3 regions of the Streptomyces sp. NPDC014891 genome follow, and region 1 is predicted to be linked to each of the others. Evidence: riboswitches for the same ligand, from Rfam matches in the RefSeq annotation. Region 1 holds a riboswitch; each other region holds the start of a gene.
What was found. Region 1 has a riboswitch for cobalamin ahead of ACF09E_RS07990 (ABC transporter substrate-binding protein). Riboswitches for the same ligand answer to the same signal wherever they lie in the genome.
Positions count from the first base shown of each region.

Region 2: another riboswitch for cobalamin. It lies ahead of cobN (cobaltochelatase subunit CobN); the one in region 1 lies ahead of ACF09E_RS07990 (ABC transporter substrate-binding protein).
Region 3: another riboswitch for cobalamin. It lies ahead of ACF09E_RS02565 (energy-coupling factor ABC transporter permease); the one in region 1 lies ahead of ACF09E_RS07990 (ABC transporter substrate-binding protein).

Region 1 covers NZ_JBIBWF010000002.1:761,029-764,290, forward strand. Annotated here, with positions in the region: gene ACF09E_RS07985 (FecCD family ABC transporter permease) at 1-70, opposite strand, end outside; gene ACF09E_RS07990 (ABC transporter substrate-binding protein) at 319-1,290, opposite strand; cobalamin riboswitch at 1,328-1,456, opposite strand; gene ACF09E_RS07995 (Mov34/MPN/PAD-1 family protein) at 1,462-1,890, opposite strand; gene ACF09E_RS08000 (amino acid permease) at 2,014-3,262, opposite strand, start outside.
Region 2 covers NZ_JBIBWF010000008.1:141,599-144,860, forward strand. Annotated here, with positions in the region: gene ACF09E_RS23300 (precorrin-8X methylmutase) at 1-501, opposite strand, end outside; gene ACF09E_RS23305 (cobalamin biosynthesis protein CobG) at 498-1,802, opposite strand; cobalamin riboswitch at 1,904-2,029, shown strand; gene cobN (cobaltochelatase subunit CobN) at 2,069-3,262, shown strand, end outside.
Region 3 covers NZ_JBIBWF010000001.1:622,163-625,424, reverse strand. Annotated here, with positions in the region: gene cbiQ (cobalt ECF transporter T component CbiQ) at 1-64, opposite strand, end outside; gene ACF09E_RS02570 (energy-coupling factor ABC transporter substrate-binding protein) at 71-589, opposite strand; gene ACF09E_RS02565 (energy-coupling factor ABC transporter permease) at 586-1,284, opposite strand; cobalamin riboswitch at 1,313-1,545, opposite strand; gene ACF09E_RS02560 (PTS-dependent dihydroxyacetone kinase phosphotransferase subunit DhaM) at 1,628-2,065, opposite strand; gene dhaL (dihydroxyacetone kinase subunit DhaL) at 2,224-2,862, opposite strand; gene dhaK (dihydroxyacetone kinase subunit DhaK) at 2,889-3,262, opposite strand, start outside.

The DNA of each region.
Region 1 (3,262 bases):
CGGTGACGACGACCGCGTACCGCAGACGCCCGCCGGCGGGGGCCTTCCCGGGGAGGGCCTTCCCGGCCAGGGCCTTGCCGGGCGGGGCCTTGCCGGCCGGGGGCTTCCCGGCCGGGCCCTTCTCGGGCGCGCCGGGGCGGGCTGGCCGGGCAGGCCCGAACTCGGCGGACGAGCGGGACCCGGCCGCCACGGAGGCGGGACCACCCGGTCGCGTCGGCCCCGTCGTGGGGGCACTCCGTCGCTCGGTGGGGGCCGGGGTCGGCGGCAGGGGCTGCGGCGGGTCTTCCGGTGTGCTCGCCGCGCGGGCGGGCCCCGCGCTCATCGGGCCGGGTGGAGCTGGGCGGCCAGCTTGTCGACGGCCGCGGGGACGCGGACGCCGAGGACGGTGTCGGAGAGCGGCATCACGGCGAACCGGCGGTTCTTGATCGCCGGGACGTCCTTGAGGGCCGGGTCGTCGAGGAGCCGCTGCTTCTTCTGCTCGACGGTGGTGGAGCCGTAGTCGTAGATGACGACGACCTCGGGCTTGCGGGCGACGACCTGCTCCCAGGTGGCGTCGCCGAAGGCCTTGTCGAGGTCGGCGAAGACGTTCCGGCCGCCGGCGCGGGTGATGAGCTCGTTGCCGATGCCCTTGCCGCCGGCGGTGAAGGCGGTCTTGTCGCCGCTGTCGTAGACGAAGACGGAGACCGGCGCGGTGCCCTTGAGCCGCTTCTCGGTGGCGGCGACGGTGGTCCGCGCCTCGCGGACCCAGGTCGTGGCCCGGTCGGGGACGCCGAACGTCCGCCCGACCTCCTCGACTTCGCGGTAGAGGTCGTCCACGGAGGGCGAACCGGAGGGGCAGTACTCGGTGTTGAGGCGGGTGGAGATGCCCGCGCGCTTCAGGTCGTCGCGGCTCCGGCCGTCCTTGCTCGCGAAGGCGGAGGAGTAGCCGCCGTAGACGAAGTCGGGGTTCGCGGCGAGCAGGGCCTCCTTGGAGGGGTACTCCTTCGCGAGGACCGGGACGGAGTCGTACGCCTTCTTGTAGGCGGGGAGGACCGTGTCGTCGAGGTAGGCGGTGCCGACGAGCGACTTCTCCAGGCCGAGGGCGAGCATGACCTCGGTGACGTGCTGGTTCATGGTGACCGCCCGCTTCGGCGGGGCCGTGAAGGTCGTCTTCACACCGCAGTTGGTGACGGTGTACGGGAATCCGGGGGCGGCCCCGGCGTCGGGAGCCTGCTCCGCGGGCGCCGAGCAGGCGGCGAGCAGCGGGAGCAGGAGGACGGCGGGCAGCAGGGTGCGGCGGTGCCTGGACATGGCGGAACGTGCCTCCTCCGGGGATTTCCACGTCCCCGATCGGTGGTGAGAAGGCGGCAGGTCAGTTCCTGGCTTCCGCCTCCCCTCGGGGAAGGCGGTCACAGTGGCGGGACCGTGCCGGATTCGCACCGGCTTCCTGGGTCCTGCCGCCCGTTGGTCCCGGTCAGTGTCTCAGGCGGCGTACTCCTCGACGACCTCGACCTCTTCCTCGGTCACGACGCCCTCGACGATGGTGAAGGAGCGGAACTGGAAGGGTCCGGCGCCGTCGGTGTCGGCGGTGGACACGAGGACGTAGTGGGCCTGGGGCTCGTTGGCGTACGAGATGTCCGTGCGGGACGGGTAGGCCTCGGTCGCGGTGTGCGAGTGGTAGACGATGACGGGCTCCTCGTCCCGGTCGTCCATCTCGCGGTAGAGCTTGAGCAGGTCCGCGGAGTCGAACTCGTAGAAGGTGGGCGAGCGCGCGGCGTTGAGCATCGGGATGAACCGCTCGGGGCGGCCGGTGCCGACCGGTCCCGCGACCACGCCGCAGGCCTCGTCGGGGTGGTCCGCGCGGGAGTGTTCCACGATCTGGTCGTACAGGGCCCGGGTGATGGTCAGCATGCCGACAGGATAAGCCGACGGGCCGTTCCGTACCGGGGAGTGGTACGGAACGGCCCGTATGCCGAGACGGTCGTGGTCAGGGCCGCTTGGGGACGGCCCGGGGCGACCGCCCGCGGGGTCCGGTCAGGACCGCTTGGCGAAGGCGGCGCCCTCGGGGTTGCGGGACTTCAGGACCAGGTAGGAGACGCCCAGGATGAGACCCCAGACCGGGGCCGCGTACAGGGAGACGCGGGCGCCCTCGTCGATGCCCATCATGACGATGACCATGCCGATGAAGAGGAGCGCGAACCAGCTGGTGTACGGGGCTCCCGGGGCCTTGAAGGCGGACTGGGGGAGCTCGCCGCGGTTCGCCTTGGCGCGGTAGCGGATCTGGCAGACCAGGATCATGATCCAGGCCCACATGCCGGAGATGGTGGCGAAGGAGACGACGTACTCGAAGGCCTTGCCGGGGGCGACGTAGTTGATCCAGACGCCGACCAGCATGAGCGAGGCCGAGAAGGTCAGGCCGAGCAGCGGGGTGCCGCTCTTGGTGAGCTTCGTGAAGACCTTGGGGCCCTGGCCGTTGAGCGCGAGGTCGCGCAGCATGCGGCCGGTGGAGTACATGCCCGAGTTGCAGGAGGAGAGGGCCGCGGTCAGCACCACGAAGTTGACGATGGCGGCGCCGACGCCGAGGCCCATCTTCTCGAAGGCGGCGACGAACGGGGAGACGCCCGGCTGGAACTCGGTCCACGGGACGACCGACAGGATCATGATCAGCGCGCCGACGTAGAAGACGGCGATGCGCCACGGCACGGTGTTGATGGCCTTGGGCAGGACGGTCTTCGGATCCTTGGACTCGCCGGCGGTGACGCCGACCAGCTCGACGGCGAGGAAGGCGAACATGACGATCTGCAGGGTCATCAGCGTGTTGCCGATGCCGGTGGGGAAGAAACCGCCCTGGTCCCACAGGTGGGTCACGGAGGCGGTGTCCCCGGCGTCGGAGAAGCCGACGGTGAGGATGCCGGCGCAGATCAGGATCATGCCGATGATGGCGGTGACCTTGACCATGGAGAACCAGAACTCCAGCTCGCCGAAGAGCTTCACGGAGATCAGGTTGGCGCCGTAGAGGATCACGGTGAAGACCAGCGCGGAGATCCACTGCGGGATGTCCCACCAGTACGTCATATAGGTGGCCGCGGCGGTGACTTCGGTGATGCCGGTGACGACCCAGAAGAGCCAGTACGTCCAGCCGGTCACGAAGCCCCAGAAGGGGCCGACGAACTCGCGTGCGTACTCCGCGAAGGAGCCGGACACGGGGCGGTACATGAGGAGCTCGCCGAGGGCGCGCATGATGAAGAAGATGACCAGGCCCGCGATGGCGTACGCGAGGATC
Region 2 (3,262 bases), on a different contig from region 1:
GGGTATGCCGAGGACGGCGGCGGGCCTCCCGGCGCCGTCGGCGACCATCTGGAGCAGGTGGAAGAGGGCGGTCGGCGCGTTGCCGATGGCGACGACCGAGCCTTCGAGGCGGTCCCGCCACAGTTCGAGGGCGGCGGCGGAGCGGGTGGTGCCCAGCTCGGCGGCGAGGGCCGGCACGGACGGGTCGGAGAGGGTGCAGACCACGTCGTTGTCGGCGGGCAGCCGCCGCCGGGTGACGCCGCTCGCGACCATCTGCGCGTCGCAGAGGATCGGTGCTCCGGCCCGGAGGGCGGCGCGGGCCCGCGTGACGACCTGCGGCGACCAGGCGATGTCGCGTACGAGGTCGGTCATGCCGCAGGCGTGGATCATCCGGACCGCCACCTGGGCGACGTCGGCGGGCAGGCCCGCCAGATCCGCCTCGGCGCGGATCGTGGCAAAGGACCGGCGGTAGATCTCCGCCCCGTCCTTCTCGTAGTCGAACATCCTGTTGCTCTCGCTCATCTCGTCGTGCGGGCCGCGGTCACGGCTTCGGGCAGGGCGGTACGGGGGGTGGGAACGCCGTTCACCAGGTAGTCGCCGCCGGCGGTGGCGAGGACGTCGGTCCAGACGCCGTGCGGGTGTCCGCAGCGCCGCTCGCACCCGGAGAAGTGCACGGGGAGGACGGGCGGGCCGGATCGGCGCGAGCCGGATCCCGGGGCCGGTTCCGAGCCCGAGCCGGGGCCCGGGGCTGGTCCCGAGCCGGAGCCGGGGCCCGGGGTCGGTCCCGGTGTCGCGTCCTCGCGGACGTCCGCGAGGGACTTGGCGCAGCCCGGCCGTCCGGTGCAGGCGGTGACCCCGGCCCAGGGGGAGTCGGGGCGGGTGATCAGCCCGGCCGCGTCGAGCAGGGGCAGCCGCCCGGGGTCCGTTCCGGCCACGACGACCCCGCGCCAGGGCGTGAGCCGTACCTCGTCGGCGGGGAGCAGCGCCCGCAGCCGGCCGGCGGTGAGCCGGCCGAGCGGGGCGAGCACCGACAGGGCGGCGGGCCCGAGGACGCCGGGCGCGGGGGGAGGGCCGTACGGGAGCGCCGGCGCGGGGACGGATTCCCCGGCGACCCCGCACTCCGCGAGGTCCACGCCGTACCCCGGAGGCAGCTCGCGGACCCGCCAGGCGCCGGTGCCGGCCTCGGCGGCGGCGGCCAGGAAACCGCCCGCCGCGGCCAGCGCGGCCGCGGGCGCGTCGGAGGCCGCGAGCCGGACGGCCCGCCCGCCGACGTGCAGCTCCGCCTCCCCGCCGCCCACTGCGACCAAGGTCACATCGCCGCCGAGTCCGGCGACGTCCCCCCGCCCGTCGTCGAGGACGAAGAGGAACCGGCCGGAGAGCGCCGCCGCCCAGGGCGCGGAGAGCAGGTGGGTGTCGAGCTCCCGGGCCCACAACTGCACGTCGGCCGCGCCGAGTCCGTCGAGGCCCGAGGCCGGCGAGGCGACGATGTTCCGGACGCGTTCGTGGCTGGGGGAGGGCAGCAGGCCGGCCTCGGCGAGGAGCGCCGCCAGCTCGGCCCCGCAGTCGTCGCCGAGACCGCGCAGCTCGGCGTTGCCGCGGGAGGTGACGCTGAGCCGTCCGTCGCCCAGACGCTCCGCGGCGGCCGCCAGGATCTCGACCTGATGTGCCGTCAGGCGCCCTCCGGGAAGCCGGAGTCGGGCGAGGCGGCCGTCGTCGGCGGAGTGCAGGCGCAGCGCCCCGGGGCACGCGTCGCCACGGTCCCTTGTGCGAGGTTCGCCCGGTTCGGGCGTCGGGGGCGGGGTGGGCGGCATGGCGGCGAGCATACCGACGGGGAACCGGCCGACCAGCGGGTGTGATCCGGTCGACCAGCGGGTGTGATCCGGTCGACTCCGCCGCTCCCTGGGGCCCGCCGACGCCACGATCTAGGATGCAGATCGGCATGGGGTCCCAGGACCCCGGGGAGGAAGCCCGGTGAGAATCCGGCGCGGTCCCGCCACTGTGAGCCCGCATCCGCGGGTGAGTCAGGAACTCCCGCCGTCCACACGACCACCCGGGGCGCGGACAACCCCGAGGAAGGCCTGAGCTCGCCATGCTCCTGCTGCTGTCGCACTCCGACACCGACCTGCTCAGCGCCCGCGCGGCCGGCGGTCCGGTGGAGTACCGCTTCGCCAACCCCGCCCGTCTCCCCCTCGCCGACCTGACCGGCCTCCTGGCCGAGGCCGACCTCGTCGTCGTCCGTCTCCTCGGCGGCCTCCGCTCCTGGGAGGACGGCCTCGACGCGGTGCGCGCCGCCGGAAAGCCGGTGGTCGTCCTCAGCGGCGAACAGGCTCCCGACGCGCAGCTGATGGAGGCGTCCACCGTCCCCGTCGGCGTCGCCACCGAGGCGCACGCCTACCTGGCGCACGGCGGCCCGGCGAACCTGGAGCAGCTGGCCCGCTTCCTCTCCGACACCGTGCTGCTCACCGGTCACGGCTTCGAGTCCCCGGCGGCCGCCCCGACCTGGGGCCCGCTGGAGCGCACCGCCCGCGCGACCACCGGCCCCACCGTCGCCGTGCTCTACTACCGCGCCCACCACATGAGCGGGAACACCGCCTTCGTCGGCGTCCTGTGCGACGCGATCGAGGACGCCGGTGCGCGGGCCGTCCCGCTGTACGTGACCTCCCTGCGCGCCCCCGAACCGGAGCTGATCGACAGGCTCCGCACCGCCGACGCGATCGTCACCACCGTCCTCGCGGCGGGCGGCACCAAGCCCGCCGAGGCGCAGGCCGGCGGCGACGAGGAGGCCTGGGACGCGGGCGCGCTCGCCGCGCTCGACGTGCCGATCCTCCAGGCCCTGTGCCTGACCGGTTCGCGCGCCGCCTGGGAGGAGAACGACGAGGGCCTGTCCCCGCTGGACGCCGCCGGACAGGTCGCCGTCCCCGAGTTCGACGGGCGCCTGATCACCGTGCCGTTCTCCTTCAAGGAGATCGACGAGGACGGCCTGCCCGCCTACGTGGCCGACGCCGAGCGCGCCGCCCGTGTCGCCGGGATCGCCGTGCGGCACGCCCGCCTCCGGCACATCCCGAACGCCGAGAAGAGGCTGGCGCTCGTCCTCTCCGCCTACCCGACGAAGCACTCCCGCATCGGCAACGCCGTCGGCCTCGACACCCCGGCCTCCGCCGTGTCGCTGCTGCGCCGGCTGATCGCCGAGGGGTACGACTTCGGGCCCGAGGCGGACCTGCCGGGCGTGGTCTCCGGCGACGGCGACGAGCTGATCTACGCCCTCATCGAGGCCGGCGGCCAC
Region 3 (3,262 bases), on a different contig from region 1:
CCTTCTCGGCGGGATGGCGGCGGCGCCAGCGACTGCTGTGCGCCGCCGCGTCGATCGGCAGCATCCGGGGCTACGCGCCCGGTCCGCGGCCGGATCCTCCACCGGCGGCCGGCCCTCCGCCGCTACCGTCCCCGGCCGCCGTCGTGGCCGTCCGCGAGGCACCGGCGGCACCGGGTGCGCCGGCCCCGGGCAGGTCGGACGCACCGGCCCCGGCCCCTTCGGCCCCGGCCCCTTCGGCCCTGGTCAGGTCGGCCCCGGGCAGGTCGGCCCCGGAACCCTCCGCGACGGCTCGCGCCGCCCCCTGCCGACGGCCGCGGCGCAGGCCGAAGTAGTACGCCAGGACGCCGGCGCCGAGAGCGGCCTGCAGGGCGAACAGCGCGGACTCGATCTCCCCGGACGGGGGTTCGTAGAGCGGGCTGAACCACGGTTCGTAGTCCGGCCGCAGCTCCGTGATCGCGGTCTCGGCCTCCGCGTCCGCCCCGGCGAAGGGCTCCTCCTTGTGGTCGCCGAGCCCCAGGGCGAGCGGCAGCACCGCGAGCGCGGCGACGACGAGCAGCAGCAGGGTGTTGATCTTCGCGTTCCGGCTCATCGCGCGGCCGCCTCCTCGCGTCGCTCCGACGTGCGCCCGGCGAGGACGCCGAGCCGGACCAGTTCGCCCTTGCTGGACTGGGTGAGCAGGCGCATCACCAGCACGGTGAGCAGGCCCTCGCTCACGGCGAGCGGGATCTGCGTCACGGCGAAGATCCCGCCGAACTTGGCGAGCGCGCCGGGGATGCCGCTGCCCGGGTCCGGGAAGGCGAGCGCCAGCTGGACGCTGGTCACGCAGTAGGTCGACAGGTCGGCGACGAACGCGCCGAAGAACACGGCGACCATCAGCGGCGCGCCGAACCGGCGCAGCAGCACGTAGGCGCCGTAGCCCGCCCACGGCCCGACGATCGCCATCGAGAAGACGTTCGCGCCGAGCGTGGTCAGGCCGCCGTGGGCGAGCAGCAGCGCCTGGAACAGCAGGGTGATGGTCCCCAGGACCGCCATGATCGGCGGCCGGAACAGTATCGCTCCCAGACCCGTACCGGTCGGATGGGAGCAGCTGCCGGTCACCGAGGGCAGCTTGAGTGCCGACAGGACGAACGTGAAGGCGCCGGCGGCGCCGAGCAGCAGCGTGGACTCCGGGTTGGACCGCACCTCGCGGGTCAGCGCGCGGACCCCGTGGACGACGAACGGCGCGGACGCGACGCCCCAGGCGGCCGCGTGCACAGGGGGTAGGTACCCCTCGGCTATATGCATGGTCGGGAGACCCTCTCCAGCACCTCGTGGATGGACAACGCACCCTGGCCGGTCTCCTGGCTGACGGTCATTCCGTCCGGCTCCGCCTTCCCACACCACGAGGGTCTCCCGACGTGGTCCAGTGGCTTCCCGAGGGCGTTCCCCGGGGGTGGAGCCGGACCTCCCGATCACAGTGGCGAGGGCCGCACCGGTACCGCACCGGTTTCCCGTACACCAAGGCCCTGCGACATTAGTGCGTTGACCTGCTGGATCACAACAAGGCCGGTACCGGGTGCGGCCCCACGCCCACTCCCCGCAGTCGGCCCGGGCGGCACCGGACGACCGCCGGGGGCCGCTCCCTCCGTCAGTCCTTGCGGTACGCGTACGCCTCCGCCGCGGCGGCCGCCACGGCGTCCAGGTCCCCGCCGGCGCCGGCGGTGACGCAGGCGGCGACCGCGCCCTCGACGAACGGCGCGTCCACGAGCCGGGCGCCCTCGGGCAGTTCGTCGCCCTCGGCGAGGAGGGCCTTCACGGTCAGCACCGCACTGCCCAGATCGACGAGGAGCACCACTCCCGCGCCGCGGTCGGCGGCCTTCGCCGCCTCGCAGATCAGCGCGGAACTCGTCCCGAGACCGCCGTCGGGGGTCCCGCCGGCCGGCACGACCGGGGCGAGGTCGCCGCCCCCGGCGAGCCCGCGGGCCAGCTCGGCGACGGAGGCCGCGACGGCCGCGCTGTGCGACACGAGCACGATGCCGACCGGACGGCCGCGGTCGGTGCCGCCGGTCCCGCTCTCGTCGCTCACACCGTCGGTCCGACTCACGCCGCTCACACCGTCCGTCCCGCTCACGTCACGCACTCCGTCGGTACGACTCACGCCACGCACACCGTCCGTCCCGCTTTCGCCGCTCGATCCGTCGTTCCCGCTCCCGCCGCTCAGCCCTCCGCTCTCGCCCCCGCCGCTCATGCCGTCCCCTCGGCGGCAGGGTGCTCCTCGCCGCGGGCGACCTCGTCGAGGGCGGCGAAGAGCAGCGCCGAGGACGTGGCCCCCGGATCCTGGTGCCCCACCGACCGCTCGCCCAGATAGCTGGCCCTGCCCTTGCGCGCCCGCAGGGGTACGGTCGCCAGGGCGCCCTCCGCGGCGGCCGCGCGCGCGGCGCCGAACGAAGCGCGCAGCCCGTCCACCGCCGGCGTGAGCGCGTCGAGCATCGTCTTGTCGCCGACCTGCGCCCCGCCGAGCTGGGACACGGCGGCCACTCCCGTACCGAGCGCCTCCGCGAGCTGTTCCCGGGTGACGCGCGGGTCGTCCCCGAGGGTCTTGCCGGTACGGCGGAGGAGCGTGCCGTACAGCGGTCCCGAGGCGCCGCCCACGGTGGAGATCAGCTGCCGGCCGGCTGCGGTGAGGGCGGCGCCCGGCGTCGCGGGCGGGTCCTCGCCCAGGGCGGTGGTCACGGCGGCGAAGCCGCGCCGGAGGTTGGCGCCGTGGTCCGCGTCGCCGATGGCCGAGTCGAGCTCGGTGAGCCGGTCCGCCTCCCGGTCCACGGACTCGGCCACGGCGGCCAGCCAGCGCACGAGGAAGGCGGCGTCGAAGGTCTGCGTCATGTCGGGCTCCTGTTCCCTCGTCCGTCTCACCGGCCCCAGCGCAGCGCGGGCGTCGCCACGGGGGCGTCCCAGAGGCGCAGGAGCTCCTCGTCGACCTCGCACAGGGTGACCGAGCAGCCGGCCATGTCGAGCGAGGTCACGTAGTTGCCGACGAGGGTCCGGGCGACCGGCACCCCGCGTTCGCCCAGGACGCGCTGGACCTCGGCGTTGAACCCGTACAGCTCCAGGAGCGGTGTCGCGCCCATGCCGTTCACGAGGGCGATGACGGGGCCCGAGGGGCGGAGGTCCTCGACGACGGCGTCGACGGCGAAGTCGGCGATCTCCCGGGAGGTCATCATCGGGCGCCGCTCGCGACCGGGTTCGCCGTGGATCCCGACGCCCAACTCCAGCTCGCCCTCGG